DNA from 2 places in the Rheinheimera sp. MMS21-TC3 genome. Region 2 is predicted to be linked to the other one. Evidence: predicted binding sites of a transcription regulator. Region 2 holds the regulator's gene; the other holds the start of a gene.

Region 1 (7,509 bases), 1.7 Mb from region 2:
TGAGCGGGGTAACGGCTGTTATTGACGCTTCGGGTAAAGCAGGCATTAATCAAGCGGGTGTTAGTGCTTTTTATGACGCGATAGCGGCTAGAAAAAATTGGTTAGCTAGCGCAGAAACAGCCTGGCTGCCAGACGGTGTCGACGGTGCAGCGGTTGCAGGCTCATTGGCTGCTGTTCGGACTAAAATTGATGATTACTTTAGCCGTTGCCGTGCCAGTCAGTATGACTTACGTGCTGCAGAGCAGTTAAATCGCTCAGTAGATGATTGGCAAGCGATAAACAGCAGTATTTTGTCTGCTGATTGCGCGGAAATAGCTGACTTCCCGTTAGCGATGATTAGCCCTGAAGCTGAATTACCATTAACAAAAGATTTAAACCCAGCGTGGGAAAGTCGGATTAATACTCTGTATACGGCAGTGATTAAGCCAGTTTGTGGTGAAACCGACACGTTAACTTACCCAGTATGGCAACAGTTAAAAGCTCGTTTTGATGACTATCATGGTTGGTTAACAGCTGAAGCCGGTAAAAATGTGGCGCATTTAAGCCCTGAGCAACTCGATAGCATACTAACTGATGGCAGCAGAGACAAACTAGAGGCTTTAATCGCAGAAGATTTAGCGCTTAAGCCCCAAGTGGATTCTTTGGTTCAAGTTGAAACAATACTACGTTACCGTATGTATTTAAAAACGCTGCTTAATAACTTTGTAAACCTGACTGATTTCTACTCACCCGATATCCGCTCAATTTTTGAAGCGGGTACCCTGTATTTAGACGGCAGAGCTTGCGAATTATGTATTGAAGTACATGATATGGCTAAACATGCGACTTTAGCTGGGTTGAGTAAATGCTTTTTAGCCTACTGTTTGTGTACCCGTAAAGATGGCGCTAAGAAAACGATTGTCGCGGCCTTTACTGGCGGCTCACAAGATTATTTATTGGTCGGGCGGAACGGGGTTTTTTATGATCGTGATGGTCTAGATTGGGATGTGACTATTACTAAATTGGTAGAAAACCCTATTAGTATTCCGCAGGCATTCTTTTCGCCTTACAAACGTTTGGTGCGTTTTTTAGAAGAACAAGCAGCAAAAAGTGCAGCGGCTGCTGAAGCATCTAGTCAATCATCATTAGAAAATAAAACTTCAGAAACACTGGCTAATCGTGAAACTGAAGCGAGTAAAGTAACCTCTAAACCTAAGTTTGATATTAGCATTATTGCTGCTATGGGTGTTGCTGTCGGTGGTATTGCTACAGCTATGGGTATGTTATTACAAGCATTTTTTGGGCTGGGTTGGTTGATGCCAGTGGGTATGTTTGCGTTAGTGCTGTTAGTCAGTGGCCCATCAATGTTTATTGCATGGTTAAAATTACGCCAACGTAATCTAGGTCCTATTTTAGATGCGTCGGGGTGGGCGATTAATGGTCAAGTGAAAATTAATGTGCCCTTTGGTAGTAAGTTAACCCAAATTGCTAAACTGCCTACAGGGTCTCGTCGTAGTTTAAAGGATCCTTATCAACAGCGTTCTATTTGGCCTAAAGTTATTACCATTAGCTTACTTGTAGTGGCTATAGCAGCGGGTTACCTATACTGGAAAAATAAATCAGACGATTCTAGCCAACCTATCATTATAGAATCAGCTACTGTGATAGAGGTACCAGAGCAAAAATAGGGCCAAAGTAAAGCTAAAGCTCTGCTATACCAGCAATAGATAAAATACACTGCCAATGAACAGCGAGTTTATTGGCAGTGTTAGCTATTGATAGGCATGTTCAACATTTTATTAAGCGGGTGAAAATAGTCATTTAACCTGGCTCGCCTCTCTCAAGTGACCATTCCAGATATTTTACCCGTTCAAACTAAGCAAAGGCCCAGCAAGTGCTAAGACACGGATAGGATTATCGTTGCATTGCCTAGCTTAGTCGGCCTGAATATGCTCGGCACCTGTTTGTGACCAACCAGCGGGATAGCGCATTAGAATAGAACAAGCACCATCTTCAGGGTTACGACTGAGCATTTTGTACTCAACATTAGGCCTAGCTAAGCCACCACCAATACGCTGCCACGGCAATTGCTGTGACTGAATAAATTCAATATAACCGCGTTGTGGCATAATATATGTCCCTAATAAATTACTGACAATTTAGTGTACAAGTAACTAAGGTAGTTTCATTGATAAGAATCAAATAAGTTATATTTAACTAAGTGAATTTCTCTATTGGCCGATTAGCAGAGCGTTTAAACGTAATGAATTTAATAAGATAAGAATGTAAAAAGAAATACCTCAATATTAACGCGGATATTTCTTTTTATAGTTGATTAGGGGTGGCTATTCTGCATTTTTGCTATCATTTTGCGGTGGATTGGCTGCCAGCTCTAACATTTTTTCACGAAAGCTACTTAGACCTTTCATCACTAAACCATAGGTTTTGTCTACGCCGCTTTCAACTTCGCCTTCATAGACTTGTAAGCCTTTTAGAATATCTTTTGCATCGGCAAAACCTTTTTCAATGCCACCGCCAATAACTTTCAAAAAGTTATCTAGATTTTCTTCTTCAGATTTGCCCGGGTTTTGCTCTTTATATTTGCCATAAAATGCAGTAGCAAAGCCAACAATACGCTCTGCCGTGGCTTCGGGTGAAGTATCAATGCCAGAGTCATATATTTTTTGCGCAGCATTAGGCCCCAATATCGGTTCAAGTTCAGCATTAATACCTTCTAATGCTGTTTTGTATAACAAGCTTAATGAGTCGTTGTTACTACTTAATGATACTTTTTCAGCTGCACGCATTATTCCTAGGTTATTAGCCTGTTTTAATTGATCAGCTTGATATTTAATTTGTTTGTTTTCATCGGCTTTAACGGGGGTTGCGTTAGGTTTTGTTGCGCCGATAGTGGATGTATTACTACCTGAAGTAATAGACATAATTTAGCTCCTGCAAAGCCGAGATTAGTTTAGTATTAATCAGGTTATCGGTTGCATGAAATAAAACTTTAATTTTTATTTAGATTAATTTTCATTAAATCACCCATCATTCACATTTATTCCACTAAGCTATTAATTGAGTAGACTAAATATACAGTGCTTATATAAATTCTAGCCAATTAAAAATTAAAAAAAGAGGAACTCATCATGGATAAAGTTTTATTAATTGTACTGGCACTTTTATTGCCACCGGTTGCTGTTTTATTAAAGGAAGGCGTTGGTAAGCAACTCTTAATTAATATTGTTTTGTGCCTGCTATTTCTGTTTCCAGGAATAGTGCATGCGCTTTGGGTCACAACAAAATAGTCTTAATTGACCAAAATTAAAAAGTAAACGAAAGGTCTGATATCGAGAATTTTTTAGCGCTTAAATTCATCCTTGTTAATGTATCTAGCCCTATACTAGGGCTAGTGTTTGCCTATTACGTTTAAAGTTATGGTTCAAATTAGCGTACAGGTGAGGCGTGTGCTGCTCCTCGGAAAATAGCGTTTAACAATAAAACAAATTGGCCATGTTGGTAAGCGCGTAAATTTGGCTCCTGAGTAAAGCTAATGACTAGTCCTTTATGTTCTGGTTGAACCAATAAGTATGGACGACCTGCCAATTGCTGACGATTTTCTGCCCATAAATGACCGCTAGCGACTAAGTTATCTGCATCAGCAAAGTTAATAACATTACGTCCTTTAGAGATAGGCAAAGCGGCATAAGTCTCTGTGCCAATATAGTTGGTGAAAAGTTGCTCTGGTACACCTGCAGTTAGCCAATGTTCTTGATCTACCGTGCTGCGTGCAATGATGCCAGGCACGCGATCAAAAGTGTTTTCTTTAGCTTCGTTTAGGGTGCTGATTAAGCTACTTTGTAACAAAGGTTTTTTACCTGACACGGCGAAGCCGGTTGCATTGCCAAGGGTAATGATTACACCACCTTTTTTCACCCAATCCCGCAGGTTTTCTCGGCCTGGTTCGCCTAATGCTTTTTCATAGGCTCCAGCTTGATTCGTTGCTGGCAAAATAATGACTTGATAAGCCGATAAGTCTGCATTTTGTAGCTGACTAGAGCGAATAGCGGTTGTTGGGTAGTTAAATTCACGCTCGATAATGAAACGTGTGCTGCCGGCACTAAGAACACTCGTGGGCTCATCCCATAAAACGGCCACTTTAGGAGCCAATACTGGAGTAAATGCACGCGAGCCAATACTAGGTCCGCTTGTAATCCAGCTATTCGCTAATGGCTCGATATTAGCGCCAGACTGTTCTGCTAACTTGGTTAAGCGCTCGGTTAAATTTGCCGGATTTGCGGCTCGTGAAAACACTAATGTGCCGGCTGGGAATTCTCTGCCGTCTTGGTGTTTAAAGCTACTGTCCGCGCTGCGTAATGACAAACCTTCGCGTAAGGCTGCGGTTAATAACCGACCAGCATTCATATCGCCCCAACGAACAATATAACCATAAGTTGCATCACCTGGTTGAATAGTGCCCGACAGAATACGTTTGCTACCTACTAAATCAGCACTAACACTCACGGTTTTGGTGCAGGTTACTAAATCTAAGTTATACAAATGCGGTAATGACCAAGCGGTAACATCGTAAATTTGTGGCCGTAAGTTATTCGCTCGCAAACGCTCTTGTTCAGCCAAAAATTTAGGATCTAAAGGTACGTCTGCATCAAGTAACGCGCGTACTAAGTGATGGCTTGGTTGAGCGGCGTCAATAACATAAGCACCGGCTTGGTATTGTTTGCCGCAGGCTTGGAAATCTTTACTGGTCTGGCGTACTTCAATGCCTTGCTCGGTTAAAATGGCGGCTAAACGCTGGTGCCCAGCAGCATCACGCTGATTCGGTAAGATGTAAGACTGTACGGCTTGACGTTGACCACCTTTATCTAACGCGCTACGGCGATAGTCATAAAAGTTTTCTAATAATGCTTGGCGATTATTGGCAACATTTTCAATACTGGATAAATAAGCAACGAAATTACGTTGTACGCCATCAGCATAAGTTAAAACATCACCTCTTTGGGTGGTAAAGTGATGGCCCCGCGCCGACGCCATTTCATAAGTAGTAGCTAAACTGCCAGAGTAGTTTGGCCAGTTGCCACCATAGCCTGGATAAAACAGATCAAAAATTTCCGCGGTAAAGTAATCATAGCCAAAGCGATCAAACCAACGGCCATTATTCTTACCTAACCTAGTTAAACTATTGCGTTGATTGGGAGTAACCAGCGGATTTAAAGGCTCGGCTGATGGAGCAAAAAAGAAAGTGGAGTCGCCACCCATTTCATGTGAATCAATAAAGTGTAAAGGTAAGGCTTTTAGAAAAGCAGCGACTTTGCCACGCGTTTCTGGTTGGGTTAATGCAAACCAATCACGGTTTAAATCAAATAAATAATGGTTAGTACGGCCATTGGGCCAAGCTTCATTATGCTCTGCTGATAAGCGGTCAGATGAAGGTTCTATTCCTACTGTTGAATAATAACGGCTAACAAAGCGGGCGCGGCCATCGGGATTTTGCAGTGGGTCTAGATAAATAAGAGTATTGTTTAATAACTGCTGGTTTTCTGTTGCTTGGCTAGCCAGTAAATGCCAAGCCGTCACTAAAGTGGCTTCTGCTGGTGAAATTTCATTACCATGAACACTGGCACCAATCCAAATGCTACCTGGTAACTCTGTAATTAGCTTTTTCGCTGTACTTGCGTTAGTCACTCTAGGATCGGCTAATGCGGCTATTGATTGTTGATGGTCAGCAAGTTTTGCGATGTTGTCTGCAGAAGAAATTACCGCATAAAATAAACGCCGACCTTCCCATGTTTTACCATAATCAAACAGCTTAATTTTATCAGGATGAGCCGCAGCTAAGCTTTCAAAATAGGTGACGATTTGTTCAGGGCTACTGACACGGCTCGCTGCTGGATAGCCTAATATATCTTCTACAGTTGGCGTAGAGTCATATTGTGTGTGCGGCCAATGTGGCACTTCAAGTTGAGGCGTGATTGCCGAATTGTCAGCAAGTGCCAAGTAACTTGTTGACAATAAAGCCAACGTTACTAAAGTGACACTAAAAAACTTACTACCTTGCATATTATTTCCCTTATAAATTTTAAAAAACTAATTGAGCGCCTAGACGTCTAGATGGATGTATCTCATAAAGTAGTAATAAAAGCAAGCAAGTTTATTAAACTTGTCTAGGTCAAAGTGCTTTATGGGCTTTTTAAAAGCTTATTAAATAATCGGTAGTTAATTAATAGGTTAATGGAATAATGACTGTTAACTTATAGCCTAAGACCTAAGTAGAACACTGTTGTTGATTTATTGTTTAGGTTTGGCTTTTATAATAAGTGTTGGTACGGATCAAATGTACTGGATAAAGACTATGTCGGCTCGGTAGTGGTAAATCAGGCAAACGGCCGCTCTTTTGAACCAGCAGCTGGCCGTCAACTTAATTTAGGCTTTAGTGTAGAGCGTTATTTTTAGCCTAAGTTACTGTCTTCTTGTCCAGACTTAGCTGCTTGCTCTAACATTTTTTCTCTGAAACTTGCTAAACCATCCATGACTAAGCCATAGGTTTTATCTACGCCGCTTTCTACTTCACCTTCATAAACTTGCAAGCCTTTAAGAATATTTTTGGCATCAGCAAAGCCTTTTTCAATGCCGCCACCTATCACTTTTAAAAAGCTCTCTAGATTTTCTTCTTCTGATTTACCCGGATTTTGCTCTTTGTATTTACCGTAAAATGCAGTAGCAAAGCTAACGATACGCTCAGCAGTTGCTTCTGGCGAAGTATCAATGCCAGAATCATATATTTTTTGTGCTGCGTTAGTGCCCATTATTGGTTCAAGTTCAGCATTAATACCTTCTAATGCTGTTTTGTATAACAAGCTTAAAGAGTCATTATTACTACTTAACGATACCTTCTCTGCAGCGCGCAAGATCCCCAAATTGTTAGCTTGCTTTAATTCTGCCGCTTGATTTTTAATTGTTTGGCCATTATCAGCTTTATTAGGGGGGGTAGTCTGTTTAGTTACGCCAGTTATTGGTGTATTGCCTGTTGTTATTGCCATAATTTGCTCCTGAAAATCTGATATTAGTATCATACTAGTCATGTTATCGGTTGCTGTGGCTGAAACTTTAATTGTTTATTTTTCGTGCAAATAAAATAATCATGTACACTCGTTAAAACACTAGGTTGTTAGCGTTATTATTAATGTAGGAATAAGATGAATAAATCAGTTAAAGCCCTATTATTATCGGCTTTTTTGTATCCAGGCGCTGGCCACTTTTTTCTTAAAAAATATGTTATGTCAGCAATTTTTGTAGTAGCTTTTTCAATACCCTTGCTGTTTATCTTCAGCAGTATTATAAGTAAAGCCCAACAGATTGCTGAGCAATTGAGCAGTGGGCAAATTCCTTTTGACAGTGCAGCCATTGTCGCGGCCGCAACAGATGCCACAACAGAGCTGGTTAGCAAAGAATTAAGCTTTAATCTGTATATGTTAATAATAATATGGGTTATAGCTATTATTGATGCCTATA
Region 2 (7,509 bases):
GTTACCGGATGACGTTAATGGGTGTAATTAGTGGTGAAAGTGAATTGCGTCATGATAATGAGTTAGCTATTAATCCTGGGCAAGTGTTTGGCACTGTTAAAGGTATAGAAACAAAAGATCCTGCTTTTGGTTTAGATGCAGTCTGGATAGCTAAAGAACAGCGTGAACATGCGCAAACTTTAGGCTATACCGTAGTAGACGCGGCTACGGTAGTTGCCACCCATTTAAGTCAAATTCTTACTAATCATGCCGCTAGTTTATTAGGACACGAAGAGGTACAAAATTTATTAGATATGCTGGCAAAACAGTCACCAAAACTGGTTGAAGGTTTAGTACCAGATGTTTTACCGCTAACAGTAGTAGTAAAGGTATTACAAAACTTACTGCAAGAAGGCGTGCCAATACGGGATATGCGGACTATTGTGCAAACCTTAGTGGAGTATGGGCCGAAAAGTCAGGATGTTGATGTATTAACCGCAGCTTGTCGGATTGCCCTGCGCCGCTTAATAGTGCAAGAAGTAGGCGGCAGTCGTAGTGAAATACCGGTGATAACCTTTGCGCCAGAGCTTGAGCAAATGCTGCATCAGTCCATGCAAGCCGCGGGTAATGATGGTGCGGGTATCGAGCCTGGCCTAGCCGACCGTATTCAGCAGTCATTACAAGATGCTTATCAAAATCAAGAATTAAGTGGCGATAGTGCTGTTTTATTAACGTCAGGAATTTTACGCACAGTTATGGCACGATTCGTGAAGTATACCATTCCAGGATTGAGAGTATTGTCATATCAAGAGATACCTGATGATAAACAAATTCGTATTGTTAGTGTTATTGGTCAGGCTTCTTAGGAGTAATTCATGAAAATAAAACGTTTTGTAGCAAAAGACATGCGTAGTGCTTTAGCCGAAATAAAAGAATTCCTTGGGCCGGATGCTATTATCTTATCAAACAAAAAAATTGCCGAAGGGGTTGAGATAGTTGCTGCTATTGATAATGAAGTTGCACTAGTAAAGGCGGCAGCTCAACCAGCAGTTAAGCCGGCTGAACCACGCTTTCAAGCCAGAGTAGATGACAGCGATGACACTGAAGCAGGAGCTGATTCATTAAAAGCATTATTAGCCCGGCAGATGCTAAAGCAGCAGAACGAAGCAGGGGCTAATGACCAGCCAACTAAAGCAACTGCCGCAGGTTTTACACGTCAGCCACAATCAGAGCGGCCAAATAGTTTTGAACGTCAAAATTCTGGCAGTTTTTCGACTAATGCTCAGGCTACTAATAACGCGCAATTTACCGAGCTCAGTAAGCTGCAGCAGCAACAAGCTAGTTTAATGCAACAGCAAATGGATTCTATGCGCAATGAAATGCTATCTATGCGCCAGTTGTTACAGCACCAAGTATCAGGTTTAATGTGGCAAGATCTAGCACGCCGCGAGCCGGTACGAGCTTTAGTAATAGAAAACTTACAGCAATTAGGCTTATCTGAACAAGTAGCCGATCAGTTGGCTTGCTTTATGTCAGAAGAAATGAACGCTAATGATGCTTGGCAAGCAGCCTTAGAGTTGTTAGCGGGACAAATTAGTACTACTAATGATGATATTTTACGTCGTGGTGGTGTTGTGGCTTTAGTTGGCCCTACAGGTGTAGGTAAAACCACAACAGTGGCTAAGCTAGCTGCCGAATTTGCTCGTCGTCATGGCGCTGACCAAGTTGCTCTGATCACAACTGATTGTTATCGTATAGGGGCTTACGAGCAATTAGCTACTTTTGGTCGTATAATTGGCTGCCCCGTTAAATTAGCAAAAGATAGCGAAGAATTAACGTTATTAATTAATCAGTTACAACAGCGTAAACTTATTTTGATTGATACGGCAGGCATGAGTCAACGCGACATACGTTTAGCCGATAAACTTGCTACACTAGTGCATAATAGCCATGTCAAAATAAATAGTTATCTGGTATTGTCAGCTACAGCACAGGCGCGCGTGATGCAAGAAAGCGTCACTCATTTTAAGCGTATACCGTTATCGGGTTGCATTTTTACTAAACTTGACGAATGTCTAAGCTTAGGAGAAGTAATTAACGTGGCAATTCAAAATGCATTACCAGTAAGCTATTTAACTAATGGTCAGCGTGTACCCGAAGATATAGCGGTGGCTGATGCCACAGCGCTAGTGCAACAGGCAGAAACATTAAGATTGGCACAAAGTAGTACGGTTCATCAATGGTATAATGATGAGATGGATCGGGTGGAAGGGACCTATGCATAATCATGACAATTTTGATGATCAAGCTACTGGCCTGAGAAAAATGAATAAACAAATGGTAAAAGTTATCTCAGTAAGTGGCGGTAAAGGTGGCGTAGGTAAAACTAACGTCTCACTTAACTTGGCCATGGCGTTATCGCAATTAGGTAAAAAAGTCATAGTGCTTGATGCAGACTTAGGCTTAGCTAACTGTGACGTCATGCTTGGATTACGGGTTGAAAAAAACCTATCTCATGTACTTTCTGGTGAAGTTTCGTTAGATGATATTATTATTGAAGGTCCTTTTGGTATAAAAATTATACCGGCATCTTCAGGCTCACAAAGCATGACAGAGTTGGCACCGGCAGAGCATGCTGGCTTAATTCGTGCTTTTAGTGAAATGGAAACGGCGGTAGATGTATTATTAGTTGATACCGCTGCAGGTATCTCCGATATGGTACTTAGCTTTTCAAGAGCATCGCAAGATGTCATGGTGGTGGTCTGTGATGAACCTTCGTCCATTACTGATGCTTATGCGTTAATGAAGATCTTGAGTCGTGATCATGGTGTTGATAAGTTTAAAATTGTCGCCAACATGGTACGAAGCGTTAAAGAAGGCCAAGAGCTATTTGCCAAGCTAACTCGAGTAACAGATCGATTTTTAGATGTTAATCTCGAACTAGTTGCAACTGTACCTTATGATGAAAATGTCCGAAAAGCAGCCCGTAAACAAAAAGCCTTTATTGAAGCTTTTCCTAAAACACCTGCTAGTATGGCAATAAAAAGTTTGGCATTAAAAGCAGGTAAGTGGCCATTACCTGATATGGCATCTGGGCATTTAGAGTTTTTCTTAGAGCAATTAATTGACTCTCATCCGGAGCGAGGCATAGTGTGAATAGTAAACTAGCGGCTTATGGCGGTGTTGATCGCATGCAGCAATTGGTAGATCAGCACACGACTTTAGTTAAGCGTATTGCCTATCATTTGTTAGCGCGATTGCCGGCAAGTGTGCTGGTTGATGATTTAATTCAATCGGGCATGATAGGATTGATCGAAGCAGCAAAGAATTTTGATGGTAGCAAAGGTGCTAGTTTTGAAACTTTTGCTGGTATACGTATCCGTGGTGCTATGCTAGATGAAATGCGCCGTGGCGATTGGACACCGCGTTCTGTTCATCGCAATGCCCGTTTAATTGCCGATACTATTGCAGAATTAGAAGCCGCTTATGGTCGTGATATTAAAGATTATGAAGTAGCTGAAAAGCTAAACATGTCTTTAGATGAGTATCATCATATACTGAGTGATATAAGCAGTGGTAGAATAATTGGTATTGAAGATCTTGGTGTATCTGAAGATGTTATTGTTAGTGCAGACGATACTGGCAGTGATCAGTTATTTGATATCCAAGCTAATAGTGCATTTCAGCAAGATTTAGTGGCAACCATAAGTAATTTACCTGAGCGGGAAGCCTTGGTATTATCATTATATTATAACGAAGAGCTAAATTTAAAAGAGATTGGCGCAGTATTAAATGTAAGTGAATCTCGAGTGAGCCAGATACATAGTCAGGCTCTTATTAGATTAAAAGCCAGAATGCAAGACTGGGCATAACCTTGTATTGAGTTAGCTGTCATATCTCGTTGGAGGAGATTTTGGATAAAAACATGAAAATTCTTGTGGTTGATGATTTCTCAACCATGAGACGCATAATAAAAAATCTGTTACGCGATCTCGGCTTTACTAATGTTGCTGAAGCTGATGATGGCAGTACAGCTTTACCTATGTTACAGAACTCTGAATTTGATTTTGTAGTTACCGATTGGAATATGCCAGGTATGCAAGGTATAGATTTGCTGCGAGCTATTCGCGCCGACGCCAAGCTTAAGCATATACCCGTATTAATGGTAACGGCAGAAGCGAAAAAAGAACAAATTATTGCAGCGGCTCAAGCCGGTGTAAACGGTTATATAGTCAAGCCTTTTACTGCTGCCACTCTACAAGAAAAACTAGCTAAAGTTTTTGAGCGTTTAGGCTAATCGTCACTGACAGGGGAGTCATATTATGACGATGATAACTGAACCGGTAATTTCTTTACAGCAAGCGAGGCAGCTAGTTGAACTGCTTGAAACTGAGCAATATGAATCGGCTAATAGTCTTATTCAAGAATTGGTGGTGCCTGATACCTCTGAATTATTTGCTGAAGTAGGCAAACTTACCCGCCAGCTACATAATTCATTAGAAAGTTTTCATCTAGATCCAGCTTTAAATGATTTAGTAGAAGAAGACATACCCGACGCCAAAAAACGGTTAGCGCATGTTATAGGTATGACAGAACAAGCAGCCAATCGCACTATGGATGCTGTTGAGTCTTGCTTGCCAATTGCCGATAATATTTCCCAACAATTAACTGTTATTCAACCGCAATGGCAACAGTTAATGCAAAGACAATTACAATTAGGTGACTTTAAACGCTTATGTCACCATATTGATGATTTTATAGCTCAAGCCAATATAGATTCGAAAACGCTAAATGGCTTACTTACCGACGTTTTAATGGCGCAAGATTATCAAGACCTAACTGGGCAAATTTTGAGCCGAGTGATTGAGTTAGTACGTGAGGTTGAAGAGAGTTTAATTGGATTGCTAACAGCATTTAATCAGTCAGGTGCTGTAGGTCCTGCAGGGGTAGCGAAAAAATCAAAAGTATCGTCACGGGGTGTAGAAGGACCTATTTTAGATGCTGGAGAGCGTGAAGATGTGGTAAATGGTCAAGACGATGTCGATGATTTACTTTCCAGTTTAGGCTTTTAAAAGAGGTATTCGAGCATGAGCTTTGATATGGATGAAGATATTTTACAGGACTTCCTCGTCGAAGCAGGTGAGATACTTGAATTATTGCAAGAGCAGCTAGTTGAACTAGAAAATAATCCTGACGATGCTAATTTATTAAATGCTATTTTCCGAGGCTTTCATACCGTTAAAGGTGGCGCAGGGTTTTTAGCCTTAACAGAATTAGTTGATGCTTGTCATGGTGCTGAAAACGTATTTGATTTGCTACGTACCGGTAAGCGCCGTGTTACCGCTGAGTTGATGGATGTTATATTACAATCTTTAGATAGTATTAATGCCATGTTTGTTGCGGTGATAAATCGTCAAGCATTAACACCGGCTCCAGCTGAGTTACTCAAGGCTTTAGAGTTTTATAGTCAGCCAGAGTCTGAATCAGAATCTGCACCCGCACCACCAACTATAGCTGAGCCTGTAGTTGAGTCACAAGACAGTCAAGTTGATGCCGAGCCTAATGAGGGCGGTATAGACGAAATGACTGAAGATGAGTTTGAGCGTATCTTAGATGAGCTGCATGGTAAGGCACCTAAAGCTACGCAAGCTGAGCCTTTAGCCGAAGATGATTTAAAGCGGCCAACTAATAATAGCGACGATATTACTGATGATGAATTTGAAGCTATTTTAGATCAGCTACATGGCAAGGGTGTTTTTATTCCTGAAGCGGCCACTACTGGCCAAGTAGGTACTACAACGTCTAAGCAACCAGCATCAAGCAGCTCAGCATCAACAGATGACGATGAGTTTGATGAGGATGATTTTGAAGCTTTACTTGATCAGCTTCATGGTAAAGGCAAAGCGCCTACTGTTGCAGTAGAGCAAACTGAAAATAAACAACCATCTAGCCCAACCGCTGCAGAAAAAACAGCAGCTACAGCAAAAGCAGCCGAAGCTACAGCTAGCCCTACAGAAGTAGCACCAGCTGCAAACATAGCAGCAACACAGCAAGTACAAACAGAAACTACCGTTAGGGTTGATACTAAGCGTTTAGATCAAATCATGAACTTAGTCGGTGAGTTAGTGTTAGTGCGAAACCGGCTGTTAAGCTTGTCGGGCAGTGTTCAGAATGAAAGCATGAGTAAAACTATTGCTAACTTAGATGTCGTCACAGGCGATATTCAAGGTGCAGTAATGAAAACTCGAATGCAGCCCATTAAAAAGGTATTTGGCCGTTTCCCACGCGTAGTGCGTGATATGGCACGTTCTTTAAAGAAAGATATAGAGTTAATTTTAGAAGGCGAAGAAACGGATTTAGATAAAAACCTAGTAGAAGCCTTAGCCGATCCTTTAGTGCATTTAGTTCGAAACTCAGTAGATCATGGTATAGAAATGCCAGATGTACGTGAAAAAGCCGGTAAAAAACGAGTTGGTACTGTTAAACTTTCTGCCGAGCAAGCTGGCGATCATATTTTATTAAGCATCCATGATGATGGTGCGGGTATGGACCCGGAAAAGTTAAAAAGTATCGCCATCAAGCGGGGCATTCTTGATGTAGATAGTGCTGCCCGCCTGTCAGATACTGAAGCTTTTAATTTGATTTTTGCACCTGGGTTTTCAACCAAAGAGCAAATATCAGATATTTCAGGCCGTGGCGTTGGCATGGATGTGGTTAAAACAAAAATTACTCAACTAAACGGCTCAGTGCAAATTCAATCTAAACTAGGTGAAGGTACGTTACTAGAAATAAAAGTACCCTTAACCTTAGCTATATTACCGACCTTAATGGTGTTAGTGGGTAAGCAAACTTTCGCTTTACCTTTGGCTGGTGTCAGTGAAATCTTCCATTTAGATTTAAATAAAAGCAATATAGTTGATGGTCAATTAACCGTTGTTGTGCGTAATAAAGCTATTCCGTTATTCTTTTTAGAGCATTGGTTAGTTAAAGGTTCAGAGAAAAAGCGCCGCCGTGAACAAGGGCATGTAGTTATTGTTCAGCTTGGTACCCAACAAGTTGGTTTTGTTGTTGACTCATTAATAGGCCAAGAAGAAGTAGTGATTAAGCCTTTAGATCGCTTATTACAAGGTACGCCAGGTATGGCTGGGGCAACTATTACGTCTGATGGTGGCATAGCACTGATCTTGGATGTACCTAGTTTACTTACCCATTATGCTAAAAAGTCAAAAATTAAATTAGACCGCTTCAGTAAAGGGCGAGGTGAGTAGAGCATTATGGCCATACGCGTCTTGGTTGTTGATGATTCAAGCTTTTTCCGCCGTCGGCTGACAGAAATATTAGCGAAAGATCCTGATATTGAAGTGATAGATACGGCAATTAATGGTCGAGAGGCGGTGGATAAAGCTAAAGCATTACAACCAGATGTGATTACTATGGATGTAGAAATGCCGGTGCTAGATGGTATTTCTGCAGTACGTGAAATTATGCAGTTTCAGCGCACACCAATATTAATGTTTTCGTCTTTAACCC

Evidence for each region. Region 2 encodes FliA, which starts transcription of late flagellar genes. Its sites were predicted from a motif close to GCTAAAGTTNNNNNNNNNNCNGCCGATA; they were not measured.
Region 1: a site for FliA is predicted at 2,967-2,994, ahead of RDV63_RS04425 (DUF5610 domain-containing protein). Genes of this name have one in related genera too.

What each region holds. Positions count from the first base shown of each region.
Region 1 covers NZ_CP135084.1:870,645-878,153, forward strand. Annotated here, with positions in the region: gene RDV63_RS04415 (hypothetical protein) at 1-1,667, shown strand, start outside; gene RDV63_RS04420 (hypothetical protein) at 1,914-2,108, opposite strand; gene RDV63_RS04425 (DUF5610 domain-containing protein) at 2,325-2,921, opposite strand; gene RDV63_RS04430 (YqaE/Pmp3 family membrane protein) at 3,129-3,287, shown strand; gene RDV63_RS04435 (M14 family zinc carboxypeptidase) at 3,427-6,057, opposite strand; gene RDV63_RS04440 (DUF5610 domain-containing protein) at 6,447-7,037, opposite strand; gene RDV63_RS04445 (DUF6677 family protein) at 7,194-7,509, shown strand, end outside.
Region 2 covers NZ_CP135084.1:2,610,915-2,618,423, reverse strand. Annotated here, with positions in the region: gene flhA (flagellar biosynthesis protein FlhA) at 1-845, shown strand, start outside; gene flhF (flagellar biosynthesis protein FlhF) at 855-2,264, shown strand; gene RDV63_RS12710 (MinD/ParA family protein) at 2,305-3,135, shown strand; gene RDV63_RS12705 (RNA polymerase sigma factor FliA) at 3,171-3,851, shown strand; gene cheY (chemotaxis response regulator CheY) at 3,893-4,276, shown strand; gene RDV63_RS12695 (protein phosphatase CheZ) at 4,302-5,051, shown strand; gene RDV63_RS12690 (chemotaxis protein CheA) at 5,067-7,247, shown strand; gene RDV63_RS12685 (chemotaxis response regulator protein-glutamate methylesterase) at 7,254-7,509, shown strand, end outside.